Linked DNA regions of Methanobrevibacter smithii ATCC 35061. The protein of the gene in region 1 binds, or shares a complex with, the protein of each later gene. Links are inferred from orthologs where the notes say so. Each region holds a gene or a part of one and is shown in the gene's direction. Other genes may lie near its edges. The genes, in order: MSM_RS06935, rpoB, MSM_RS04570 and MSM_RS04565.

Region 1 (2,952 bases):
TCAATTACAGGGAAGCTCCAATTGATGAACAAGTTAGAGAAGCTACAAATGGAGCAGGTGTTGACTCTGTAATTTTATTGTAGGAGGAAACTTAACAAACACTTGGAAAGAAGCTGTAGCTAGTACAAAAGCCGGAGGAACAATATCAAATGTAAACTACTTAAGTGGAGCAGATGATGTTTTAATTCCTAGAGTAGAATGGGGTTGTGGTATGTCAAATATCAATATCACAAACGGATTATGTCCTGGAGGACGTGTGAGAATGGAAAGATTATCCCGCCTTGCACTTACCAACCGTGCAGACCCGGAACTCTTGGTTACCCACAGGTTTAAAGGTCTTGAAAAAATTGAAGATGCATTATACCTAATGAAAGACAAACCAAAAGACCTGATTAAACCAATCGTAAAAATAGATTAAAGTAATGATTAATTTCATTACTTTTTCTTTTTTAAAAGGAGGCTTTAAAATGATAATAGTTCAAGCAAAGGCAATTCCCAAAGACGAAACATCAAAAAACAAAATTATCAAAGCAGCTGCAAATTTAATTGAAAAATCAAAATTGGAAAATGGAAACATTAACTACAACTTATATTCCAATGTTCAGGAAGATACCTTACTTTTCGTAGAACAATGGGAAAATCTGGACATATTGAAAGCTCACCTTCAAACAGAGCATTTCAATCAGTTTGGAGCAGATATCGATGGTCTTTTAAAAGAAGATTTAGATATTAATGTGTTTTCAGCAGAAAATGTTGAACTTTAATATGTTACTTCAAATCCAAAAAACTAAAAGTATATTAATATCTTTATAGAAATAATTTAATATTATCAAATAAATGATAATATTTTTATAATTTTTATATTCTATGTTACTAGTATTATGGGCATTTTATACTAGGTAGCTGATAACATAGATTCATTTACCCAGTGCATTAATATATAAAAGAGGTTATTTAAATGCAAAGATCAAGAGGATTTAGAAGTAAATCAAGAAGAAAAATGACTAAAGTAGTAAGAGAAGGCAGATCCAACCCAATTACCAACAAACTTCAAAAATTTGAAGAAGGAGACTTAGTCCACATTACTATTAACCCAAGTATCCAAAAAGGTCAACCACATCCAAGGTTCCATGGAAAAACTGGTAAAATTACTGATAAAAAAGGAAAAGCTTACATTGTTTCATTAACTGATGGAAACAAAGCAAAAGAATTAATTATCAGACCTGATCACTTAAAATTACAAACAAGCCAATAAATTGATAACTATGATTGGGAAAAAAATAATTGAGAGCGAACCAATTCAAAGTGTAAAAGTTAAAGAAGCTCTCGAAGAATTTTCACAGGAAAATGAATTAAACTACGAACAAAATATCACTTTAAATCATCTTTCAAGATTTAAAAGATACTCTGTTGAAGACAGCGAAAAAATAATATCTGAACTTAAAGATAAAATTGGTTTAAGGCATAAAGTAGCTGTTCGTATTGTTGATTTAATTCCACAAGATTTATCCGATTTAAGATTAATATTTGCTAAAGAAGCTACACACATTGAAAAAGAGCAAATGGAAGATATTCTTGAAATCTTAGATCAGTATACTATCATCGAATAGTTTTTAAACTATTCTTCTTTTTTTACTTTTTAATTAACAAATAATCAAATTACTAATTTTAGATATGTTTATTTAAGTTAACAATTAAAACATATAAGTATAGTTTATTAAAGTGGCAATAAAACTTTAAGAAAAAATAAATTGTAAACTATTAAAACAACTAATATTTCCTTACTGACAATTAATTAGTTAATGTAAGAAAATTCCATCCTCCATGAGGACGGAGTAATTCAAACGTGAAGTGATAAAATGGAAACAAAAAACAAAAAACAAAAAATACCGGCAGCAACTGAAGAACATGCTGTTATATTAGATTATCTTAGTTTAGGTTATGTAAACTCTGATATGTCTAAATTTAAAGGTAAAGCTATTGCTCAAGCTATTGGTACTGACTATTTCACTTTACTAGAATTAGTTCCTAAAAGAGGAGTTGATTTAGAAATTCAGGACACTGTATATATTGGAAAAGGAAAAAGAGACAAAATATATAAAGTTCTTGGAAAATTAGACTATGAAAACTTAACTGCAACCAGCAGAATTGAGTTAGAATATAGTATACGCGAAATAGTTAAAAACAACGAAGAAAAATTTGTCGAATTCTTCAATACCGCAGGTGCAATTAGTACCCGACTTCACAAATTAGAATTGATTCCAGGAATTGGTAAAAAATATATGTGGGAAATTGTTGAAGCTAGAAAAGAAAAACCATTTGAAAGCTTCGAAGATATAACTAAAAGAATACCTTCATTAAATAATCCTGCTGAAATGATTGTAAATAGAGTGAAACAAGAACTAGATACAACAACAGCTAAAAAAGGTAAGAAAAAATATTACCTTTTCACTCCAATTCCAAAAGCTCAAAAGAAACACAGAAATCCAAGAAACAGTAGGAATCAAAGAAAGTAAGTGATAACCTTGAATAGTGATGCTGCTTCCACTTCATTATCTAAAACAACAAAAGCTATCCTTAATGAATATGGGATAAAATTAAATAAAAATCTCGGACAGAACTATTTAATCGACAGAAATAAACGAGATCAGATTATCCAGTTCGGTAATCTTACAAAAGATGATGTTGTATTAGAAATAGGTCCCGGAATCGGCACACTAACAATTGAACTTGCTAAAAGAGTTAAAAAAGTAATAGCTATTGAACAAGATTCTAATATTTGCCAGATATTAGAAAATCGATTGAAAAAAGAAAATATAGATAATGTAGAATTAATCAATGATGATGCTCTGAATGTGGAATTTCCAAAATTCGACAAAATCATCTCAAATCTACCTTATCAAATTTCATCACCAATTACATTTAAATTCCTGAATTATGACTTCCAACTAG
Region 2 (2,919 bases), 520 kb from region 1 along the record:
CCTCACGATAAGGACCATTACACAAATAAAAGACTCAGAGTATCTGGAGATTTAATGGAAGATTTATTCAGAGTTGCTTTTACAAGTTTAACCAGAGATATGAGTTATCAACTTGAAAGAAGTATTTCCCGTGGTAAAGAGCTTTCAATCAAACAGGCAGTTCGTAGTGATGTTTTAACTGAAAATATTAAACATGCTATTGCAACTGGTAACTGGGTTGGTGGAAGAGCAGGTGTAAGTCAATTATTAGATAGGACTAGTTATATGGGAACTCTTTCTCATTTAAGACGTGTTGTATCTCCTTTAACAAGAAGTCAACCTCACTTTGAAGCAAGGGATTTGCACCCAACACAATTTGGTAAGATTTGTCCGAATGAAACCCCAGAGGGTCCTAACTGTGGTCTGGTAAAGAATTTAGCTTTAATGTGTAATATTTCTGAAGGTTCTGATGAACAAGAAATCATTGATGTTATTAAAAAGATGAATGTTTTAGAGGATTAAAGGAACGATAATATGGATAGTGCTAAAATTTATATTAATGGAGAACTTTTAGGATATTGTAAAGACCCTGAAAGTTTCACCAATGAAATGAGAGAAAAAAGGAGAAATGGTGAGGTTTCTCATGAAATGAATATTACTTATTATGATAAAAATAATGAGATTTATATATTCAATGACCCAGGTAGGGCAAGAAGACCATTAATCATTGTTAAAGATGGTAAACCAGTTCTTAGTGATAAACATTTAGAAAAAGTAGCTAAAGGCGAATTAAAATGGGATGATTTAATAGACAATGGTTTTATTGAATACTTGGATGCTGAAGAGGAAGAAAACTCCTATATTGCTATGAGTATTGCTGATTTAAATGAGGAACATACTCATTTGGAAATTGACCCGGCTACTATGCTTGGAATTTGTGCAGGTATTATTCCGTTTTCCGATCACAATTCTTCACCAAGGAATACTATGGAAGCAGGTATGACAAAACAAGCATTAGGATTATATGTTTCTAACTATGCATTACGTACAGATACAAGGGCTCACTTATTACACCACCCGCAAACTCCTATTGTAAAAACACGTATTATTGATTCAACTAATTATGACAAAAGACCATCAGGTCAGAACTTTGTTGTAGCTCTTATGTCTTACGAAGGATATAACATGGAAGATGCAATGGTTATTAACAAAGGTTCTCTTGAAAGAGGATTGGCTAGGTCTTCATTTTTCAGAGCTTATGATACTGCTGAAAAAAGGTATCCTGGTGGACAAGAGGATAAATTTGAGGTTCCTGATAAAAACATTAAAGGTTACCGTTCCGAAGATGCTTATAGGCACTTAGATGATGACGGTGTTGTTAACCCGGAATCATATGTTGAATCTGGTGATGTATTAATCGGTAAAACTTCACCACCAAGATTCTTGGAAGAAATCGACGAATTCGGAACTGTAGCTGAAAAAAGAAGGGAAACTTCTGTAACAGTAAGACACGGTGAAAAAGGTATCGTTGATGCTGTTCTTTTAACTGAAACTGTTGAAGGAAGCAGATTGGCTAAAATTAGAGTAAGAGATACCAGGCAACCTGAATTTGGGGATAAATTTGCATCAAGGCACGGTCAGAAAGGGGTTCTTGGTTTAATATTATCTCCTGAAGATGTTCCTTTCACAGAATCTGGTGTTGTTCCTGATTTAATTGTTAACCCTCACGCTATTCCTTCCAGGATGTCTGTAGGACAAGTGCTTGAAATGGTAGCAGGTAAAGCAGGCTGTCTTGAAGGTGAACGTGTTGACGGAACTCCATTCAATACAGAACTTGAAAAAGAAATCAAACAACAGCTTAAAAATCACGGATTTGAATCTGCAGGTTGCGAATCATTATATAATGGTGTAACCGGAGAAAGAATCGAAGCTGAAATATTTGTTGGTGTGGCATATTACCAAAAATTACACCACATGACTACTGATAAAGTTTATGCTCGTTCAAGAGGTCCTGTACAAGTTCTTACCCGTCAGCCTACTGAAGGAAGAGCTCGTGAAGGTGGTTTAAGGTTTGGAGAAATGGAAAGAGATTGTCTTATTGCACACGGTGCAGCTCTTACCTTAAAAGAAAGACTTTTAGATGAGTCTGACAAATATGAAGCTATTGTCTGTGAAAATTGTGGTATGTTAGCAGTATATGATAAGAATAAAAATAAAAAGTACTGTCCAATTTGTGGAGATGTTGAAACTTATCCGATAGAAATTTCATACGCATTTAAATTATTATTAGATGAACTTAAGAGTTTATGTATTTTCCCTAAATTAGTTTTAGGAGACAAAACATAATTATATAATATGAAGGAGTCAATATTTTGAAAGGATTTATAAAAAAAATCAAACAAATTAACTTTGGGCTTATGTCTCCTGAGGATATTCGTGAAATGTCAGTAGTTAAAATTGAAACTCCTGATACTTACGATGAGGATGGTTATCCTATTGAAAATGGTTTAATGGATCCTCATTTAGGGGTTATTGATCCAAGTTTAAAATGTAGGTCTTGTGGTTACAGAGGTGGAGAGTGTCAAGGACACTTCGGTAGTATTGAGTTGGCCAGACCTGTTATTCATGTTGGTTTTGGTGATATAATTCACAAAATTTTACGTTCAACATGTAATGAATGTGGTCGTGTTTTATTAACTGATGATGAAATCTTCAAATACACTGAAAAGATTAAAGATGCTCAAAATCATCATGAAAATTTAACTAAGATTTTAAAAGAGATTTATAATGAAGCTCGTCGTGATGTTTGTCCTCACTGTGAAGCAGCTCAGGATGATATTACTATTGATAAGCCGGTTTCCATTGTTCAAAAAATGGAAGGTGAAGATTATAAATTAACTGCTAGTGAAGTTCGTGAAAGGCTTGAAAGGATTTCTGATG
Region 3 (2,842 bases), 520 kb from region 1 along the record:
TTTGAGTTAATGTGTTGCATATATGTTATATGGTTCTTAGCAATTTTCTGTTATTATAAATGGATATTTTTTTAAGATTTGTGAATTAAATTGTGGGGGAGTGGATTTTAATGGAGTCTAAAGAGTTAATTGTAACTATGTTGTGTTATGTTGGTGTTTTATTGGAAATTTGTATTGAATACGTTATTAATCGTTGTCATTATTTCGGATGGTATGAATTGGGTTTTAATTGTTGTGTTTTTGCTATGGTTCTTATTGTTGTTTTAGTGGTATGTTGGATTTATTTTTTATTTGTAAAAGGATATACAAATAATTATATGGGGTTACTTCCGTGGGTATTTGTATTTTTTAGTATTTTGAAAAATATTTTTTTCCCTATATGAATTTTCATTATCTATAATTTTTGTATGTTATTTTGAAAGAGTCTTAATTAAGTATTAGAAAAGTATTTAAATAAGTTTATACAAAAGTTTATTTGTTATCTTAATTTCATCCTGCCTCGATAGCTCAGTCTGGTGGAGCGCGAGACTTGTAATCTCGTGGTCGCGGGTTCAATTCCCGTTCGGGGCTTTCTATTTTGTGTTTTTTAGTACACATATTATGGTTGCATTTTTTTTTAAAATCATGTAATCCATAACATTTATATACTATGAGGTATAAAATAGGTAATGTATGATGTATTGTTATGCATCATGTCTGTATTAGTGGGACCGTAGGGTAGCTTGGTCGATCCTTTGGGCTTTGGGAGCCTGAGACTCCGGTTCAAATCCGGGCGGTCCCATTTTTATGTCCCGCCTTAGCTCAATTTGGCAGAGCGTTGGACTGTAGATCCAAATGTTGCTGGTTCAAGTCCGGCAGGCGGGATTTGATTACTTTATTAAATTGATTATATTTGTGGTTATGGAAAATTAATTTTTCCGAAACCTTTATATATGATGTTAAATATAGTAATTAATGGTGTATGGTTAATACTGTTTGATTAGCTATACTGTATTTTAAGTATTTCCTGCCTTGGTGGTGTAGGGGCTATCATGTGGGCCTGTCGAGCCCGCGACTCGGGTTCAAATCCCGGCCAAGGCGCTTAATATTTAAATGTTGTATGTGAGGGCCCGTAGCTCAGTCTGGCAGAGCGCTTGGCTTTTAACCAAGCGGCCGCGGGTTCAATTCCCGTCGGGCCCGTTTTCTAATTTTATATTTTAACTTTTCTAGCTGGAGGAATTATATATTGACAATTAATATTCAAGAACATATGCTTGTACCTAAGCATGAAATAATGACTGATTCTGAAATTGAAGATTTAAAAAATAGTGCTGACTATGATATTGAAAATCTTCCTAGAATTAAAGTTGATGATCCTGTTGTAAAAGATATTGATGCTAAAGAAAATGATATTTTAAGAATTACTCGTGAAAGTGATACTGCAGGTACTTTTGTTACTTATCGTATTGTAAAAAGTTAGTTATAATGTTAGAATAGTAAAATTTAGTATAATAAGTTTATTTCTGTATTTTTTTATTGTTTTTTGGAAATTCATTATAATAAATTTGAACTTAGTTTGAGAGGAATTATCTTAATGGAGATAGTTAGGAGTAAATTAAGAATAATAATCAAATGAAGAATTTTAATTAGGTTTCCTAATCTTATTTTTATTTAGTTAATTATTTTTAAGGTGTTTTATAGAATGCTGGAGGAAGTCCATGACAGAGAATAACTGGAAATTAGTTGATGCATTTTTTGATAAATATGATTTAGTTGACCATCATATTAAATCATACAACGATTTTATAAATAGTGGGATTCAAAATATCATAGATATTACTGAACCTATTACTTTAGAAAACGGTAAATATACTTTAAAAACCGGTAAACTCTTTATTGAAAAGCCATTCACTAAAGAAGCAGACGGTTCCAAAAGTATGATTTATCCTGCTGAAGCAAGACTTAGGAATTTAAATTATTCTGCACACATGTATCTTGAGATGGCATTAAATGAAGAAGGAGAAGACAATCCTTTAGAAAAAGTATATATTGGTGAATTGCCAGTAATGCTTAAATCAGATATTTGTCATCTTCATGGTCTTAGTGATGAAGAATTAATTGAACAGGGTGAAGACCCTCAAGATTTAGGTGGTTACTTCATTGTAAACGGTTCTGAAAGAGCTGTTGTAACAATGGAAGAAATTGCACCAAATAAAATTATTCTTGAGCGTATTGGTGATGTTGAAGACAGAAGAGCTAAGGCTATTGTAACTTCTATTAAAAGTGGTTTCAGAGCAAGAATTTCTCTTGAATATAAAAAACCACGTAAAAGCGGAGTATTTTTAAGAATTTCTTTCCCTTATGTTCCAGGGGAAATTCCACTTGTTATTTTATTAAGAGCTCTTGGTTTGGCTACAGGTCAGGAAATTATTACTGCAATTTCCAATGATCCAAATTTCCAAATGATTATTGCAGATGATATTCAGGTATCCCTTTCTCAATTGAAATTAGATCAAAAAGAAATGGACGGCATGGATAAAGAAGAAAGAAGACAATATTTACAATTGGCTGCTATTAAATACATAGGTAATCGTGTAGCTAAAGGTATGACTGAAGAATACCGTATTAAACGTGCTGAAGATGTAATTAACCGTTACTTATTACCTCACATGGGTATTGAATCAGAAAGACGTGAAGCTAAAGCTACTTATTTAGCTGAAATGACTGAAATGTTGCTTCAGGTTATTGATGAACAAAGAGAACCTCACGATAAGGACCATTACACAAATAAAAGACTCAGAGTATCTGGAGATTTAATGGAAGATTTATTCAGAGTTGCTTTTACAAGTTTAACCAGAGATAT
Region 4 (2,979 bases), 520 kb from region 1 along the record:
GTATTTTAAGTATTTCCTGCCTTGGTGGTGTAGGGGCTATCATGTGGGCCTGTCGAGCCCGCGACTCGGGTTCAAATCCCGGCCAAGGCGCTTAATATTTAAATGTTGTATGTGAGGGCCCGTAGCTCAGTCTGGCAGAGCGCTTGGCTTTTAACCAAGCGGCCGCGGGTTCAATTCCCGTCGGGCCCGTTTTCTAATTTTATATTTTAACTTTTCTAGCTGGAGGAATTATATATTGACAATTAATATTCAAGAACATATGCTTGTACCTAAGCATGAAATAATGACTGATTCTGAAATTGAAGATTTAAAAAATAGTGCTGACTATGATATTGAAAATCTTCCTAGAATTAAAGTTGATGATCCTGTTGTAAAAGATATTGATGCTAAAGAAAATGATATTTTAAGAATTACTCGTGAAAGTGATACTGCAGGTACTTTTGTTACTTATCGTATTGTAAAAAGTTAGTTATAATGTTAGAATAGTAAAATTTAGTATAATAAGTTTATTTCTGTATTTTTTTATTGTTTTTTGGAAATTCATTATAATAAATTTGAACTTAGTTTGAGAGGAATTATCTTAATGGAGATAGTTAGGAGTAAATTAAGAATAATAATCAAATGAAGAATTTTAATTAGGTTTCCTAATCTTATTTTTATTTAGTTAATTATTTTTAAGGTGTTTTATAGAATGCTGGAGGAAGTCCATGACAGAGAATAACTGGAAATTAGTTGATGCATTTTTTGATAAATATGATTTAGTTGACCATCATATTAAATCATACAACGATTTTATAAATAGTGGGATTCAAAATATCATAGATATTACTGAACCTATTACTTTAGAAAACGGTAAATATACTTTAAAAACCGGTAAACTCTTTATTGAAAAGCCATTCACTAAAGAAGCAGACGGTTCCAAAAGTATGATTTATCCTGCTGAAGCAAGACTTAGGAATTTAAATTATTCTGCACACATGTATCTTGAGATGGCATTAAATGAAGAAGGAGAAGACAATCCTTTAGAAAAAGTATATATTGGTGAATTGCCAGTAATGCTTAAATCAGATATTTGTCATCTTCATGGTCTTAGTGATGAAGAATTAATTGAACAGGGTGAAGACCCTCAAGATTTAGGTGGTTACTTCATTGTAAACGGTTCTGAAAGAGCTGTTGTAACAATGGAAGAAATTGCACCAAATAAAATTATTCTTGAGCGTATTGGTGATGTTGAAGACAGAAGAGCTAAGGCTATTGTAACTTCTATTAAAAGTGGTTTCAGAGCAAGAATTTCTCTTGAATATAAAAAACCACGTAAAAGCGGAGTATTTTTAAGAATTTCTTTCCCTTATGTTCCAGGGGAAATTCCACTTGTTATTTTATTAAGAGCTCTTGGTTTGGCTACAGGTCAGGAAATTATTACTGCAATTTCCAATGATCCAAATTTCCAAATGATTATTGCAGATGATATTCAGGTATCCCTTTCTCAATTGAAATTAGATCAAAAAGAAATGGACGGCATGGATAAAGAAGAAAGAAGACAATATTTACAATTGGCTGCTATTAAATACATAGGTAATCGTGTAGCTAAAGGTATGACTGAAGAATACCGTATTAAACGTGCTGAAGATGTAATTAACCGTTACTTATTACCTCACATGGGTATTGAATCAGAAAGACGTGAAGCTAAAGCTACTTATTTAGCTGAAATGACTGAAATGTTGCTTCAGGTTATTGATGAACAAAGAGAACCTCACGATAAGGACCATTACACAAATAAAAGACTCAGAGTATCTGGAGATTTAATGGAAGATTTATTCAGAGTTGCTTTTACAAGTTTAACCAGAGATATGAGTTATCAACTTGAAAGAAGTATTTCCCGTGGTAAAGAGCTTTCAATCAAACAGGCAGTTCGTAGTGATGTTTTAACTGAAAATATTAAACATGCTATTGCAACTGGTAACTGGGTTGGTGGAAGAGCAGGTGTAAGTCAATTATTAGATAGGACTAGTTATATGGGAACTCTTTCTCATTTAAGACGTGTTGTATCTCCTTTAACAAGAAGTCAACCTCACTTTGAAGCAAGGGATTTGCACCCAACACAATTTGGTAAGATTTGTCCGAATGAAACCCCAGAGGGTCCTAACTGTGGTCTGGTAAAGAATTTAGCTTTAATGTGTAATATTTCTGAAGGTTCTGATGAACAAGAAATCATTGATGTTATTAAAAAGATGAATGTTTTAGAGGATTAAAGGAACGATAATATGGATAGTGCTAAAATTTATATTAATGGAGAACTTTTAGGATATTGTAAAGACCCTGAAAGTTTCACCAATGAAATGAGAGAAAAAAGGAGAAATGGTGAGGTTTCTCATGAAATGAATATTACTTATTATGATAAAAATAATGAGATTTATATATTCAATGACCCAGGTAGGGCAAGAAGACCATTAATCATTGTTAAAGATGGTAAACCAGTTCTTAGTGATAAACATTTAGAAAAAGTAGCTAAAGGCGAATTAAAATGGGATGATTTAATAGACAATGGTTTTATTGAATACTTGGATGCTGAAGAGGAAGAAAACTCCTATATTGCTATGAGTATTGCTGATTTAAATGAGGAACATACTCATTTGGAAATTGACCCGGCTACTATGCTTGGAATTTGTGCAGGTATTATTCCGTTTTCCGATCACAATTCTTCACCAAGGAATACTATGGAAGCAGGTATGACAAAACAAGCATTAGGATTATATGTTTCTAACTATGCATTACGTACAGATACAAGGGCTCACTTATTACACCACCCGCAAACTCCTATTGTAAAAACACGTATTATTGATTCAACTAATTATGACAAAAGACCATCAGGTCAGAACTTTGTTGTAGCTCTTATGTCTTACGAAGGATATAACATGGAAGATGCAATGGTTATTAACAAAGGTTCTCTTGAAAGAGGATTGGCTAGGTCTTCATTTT

The links.
Region 2: MSM_RS06935 (region 1) and rpoB share a complex: the UniProt entries of both Methanocaldococcus jannaschii proteins name them as parts of the RNA polymerase complex. The link is inferred for Methanobrevibacter smithii ATCC 35061 from one-to-one orthologs.
Region 3: MSM_RS06935 (region 1) and MSM_RS04570 share a complex: the UniProt entries of both Methanocaldococcus jannaschii proteins name them as parts of the RNA polymerase complex. The link is inferred for Methanobrevibacter smithii ATCC 35061 from one-to-one orthologs.
Region 4: MSM_RS06935 (region 1) and MSM_RS04565 share a complex: the UniProt entries of both Methanocaldococcus jannaschii proteins name them as parts of the RNA polymerase complex. The link is inferred for Methanobrevibacter smithii ATCC 35061 from one-to-one orthologs.

The regions. Positions count from the first base shown.
Region 1 is NC_009515.1:1,394,730-1,397,681, reverse strand. What follows is about bases 29-2,937. They hold MSM_RS06935 (RNA polymerase Rpb4 family protein), read left to right. Parts: upstream 29-1,265; coding sequence 1,266-1,610; downstream 1,611-2,937. Other genes in these bases: rsmA (16S rRNA (adenine(1518)-N(6)/adenine(1519)-N(6))-dimethyltransferase RsmA), read left to right, coding at 2,526-2,937; MSM_RS06930 (DUF655 domain-containing protein), read left to right, coding at 1,860-2,516; MSM_RS06940 (50S ribosomal protein L21e), read left to right, coding at 959-1,255; MSM_RS06945 (putative quinol monooxygenase), read left to right, coding at 468-764. Outside these bases: more of rsmA, read left to right, coding at 2,938-2,952. UniProt on the Methanocaldococcus jannaschii protein: DNA-dependent RNA polymerase (RNAP) catalyzes the transcription of DNA into RNA using the four ribonucleoside triphosphates as substrates. This subunit is less well bound than the others.
Region 2 is NC_009515.1:873,738-876,656, reverse strand. It holds rpoB (DNA-directed RNA polymerase subunit B), read left to right. Parts: upstream 1-513; coding sequence 514-2,325; downstream 2,326-2,919. Other genes in the region: MSM_RS04555 (DNA-directed RNA polymerase subunit A'), read left to right, coding at 2,352-2,919; MSM_RS04565 (DNA-directed RNA polymerase subunit B''), read left to right, coding at 1-501. UniProt on the Methanocaldococcus jannaschii protein: DNA-dependent RNA polymerase (RNAP) catalyzes the transcription of DNA into RNA using the four ribonucleoside triphosphates as substrates. The Rpo2 subunit (Rpo2N and Rpo2C in this organism) is implicated in DNA promoter recognition and in nucleotide binding.
Region 3 is NC_009515.1:876,556-879,397, reverse strand. Bases 44-2,842 are described here. They hold MSM_RS04570 (DNA-directed RNA polymerase subunit H), read left to right. Parts: upstream 44-1,225; coding sequence 1,226-1,459; downstream 1,460-2,842. Other genes in these bases: MSM_RS04565 (DNA-directed RNA polymerase subunit B''), read left to right, coding at 1,698-2,842; MSM_RS04600 (hypothetical protein), read left to right, coding at 111-383. UniProt on the Methanocaldococcus jannaschii protein: DNA-dependent RNA polymerase (RNAP) catalyzes the transcription of DNA into RNA using the four ribonucleoside triphosphates as substrates.
Region 4 is NC_009515.1:875,429-878,407, reverse strand. It holds MSM_RS04565 (DNA-directed RNA polymerase subunit B''), read left to right. Parts: upstream 1-707; coding sequence 708-2,252; downstream 2,253-2,979. Other genes in the region: rpoB (DNA-directed RNA polymerase subunit B), read left to right, coding at 2,265-2,979; MSM_RS04570 (DNA-directed RNA polymerase subunit H), read left to right, coding at 236-469. UniProt on the Methanocaldococcus jannaschii protein: DNA-dependent RNA polymerase (RNAP) catalyzes the transcription of DNA into RNA using the four ribonucleoside triphosphates as substrates. The Rpo2 subunit (Rpo2N and Rpo2C in this organism) is implicated in DNA promoter recognition and in nucleotide binding.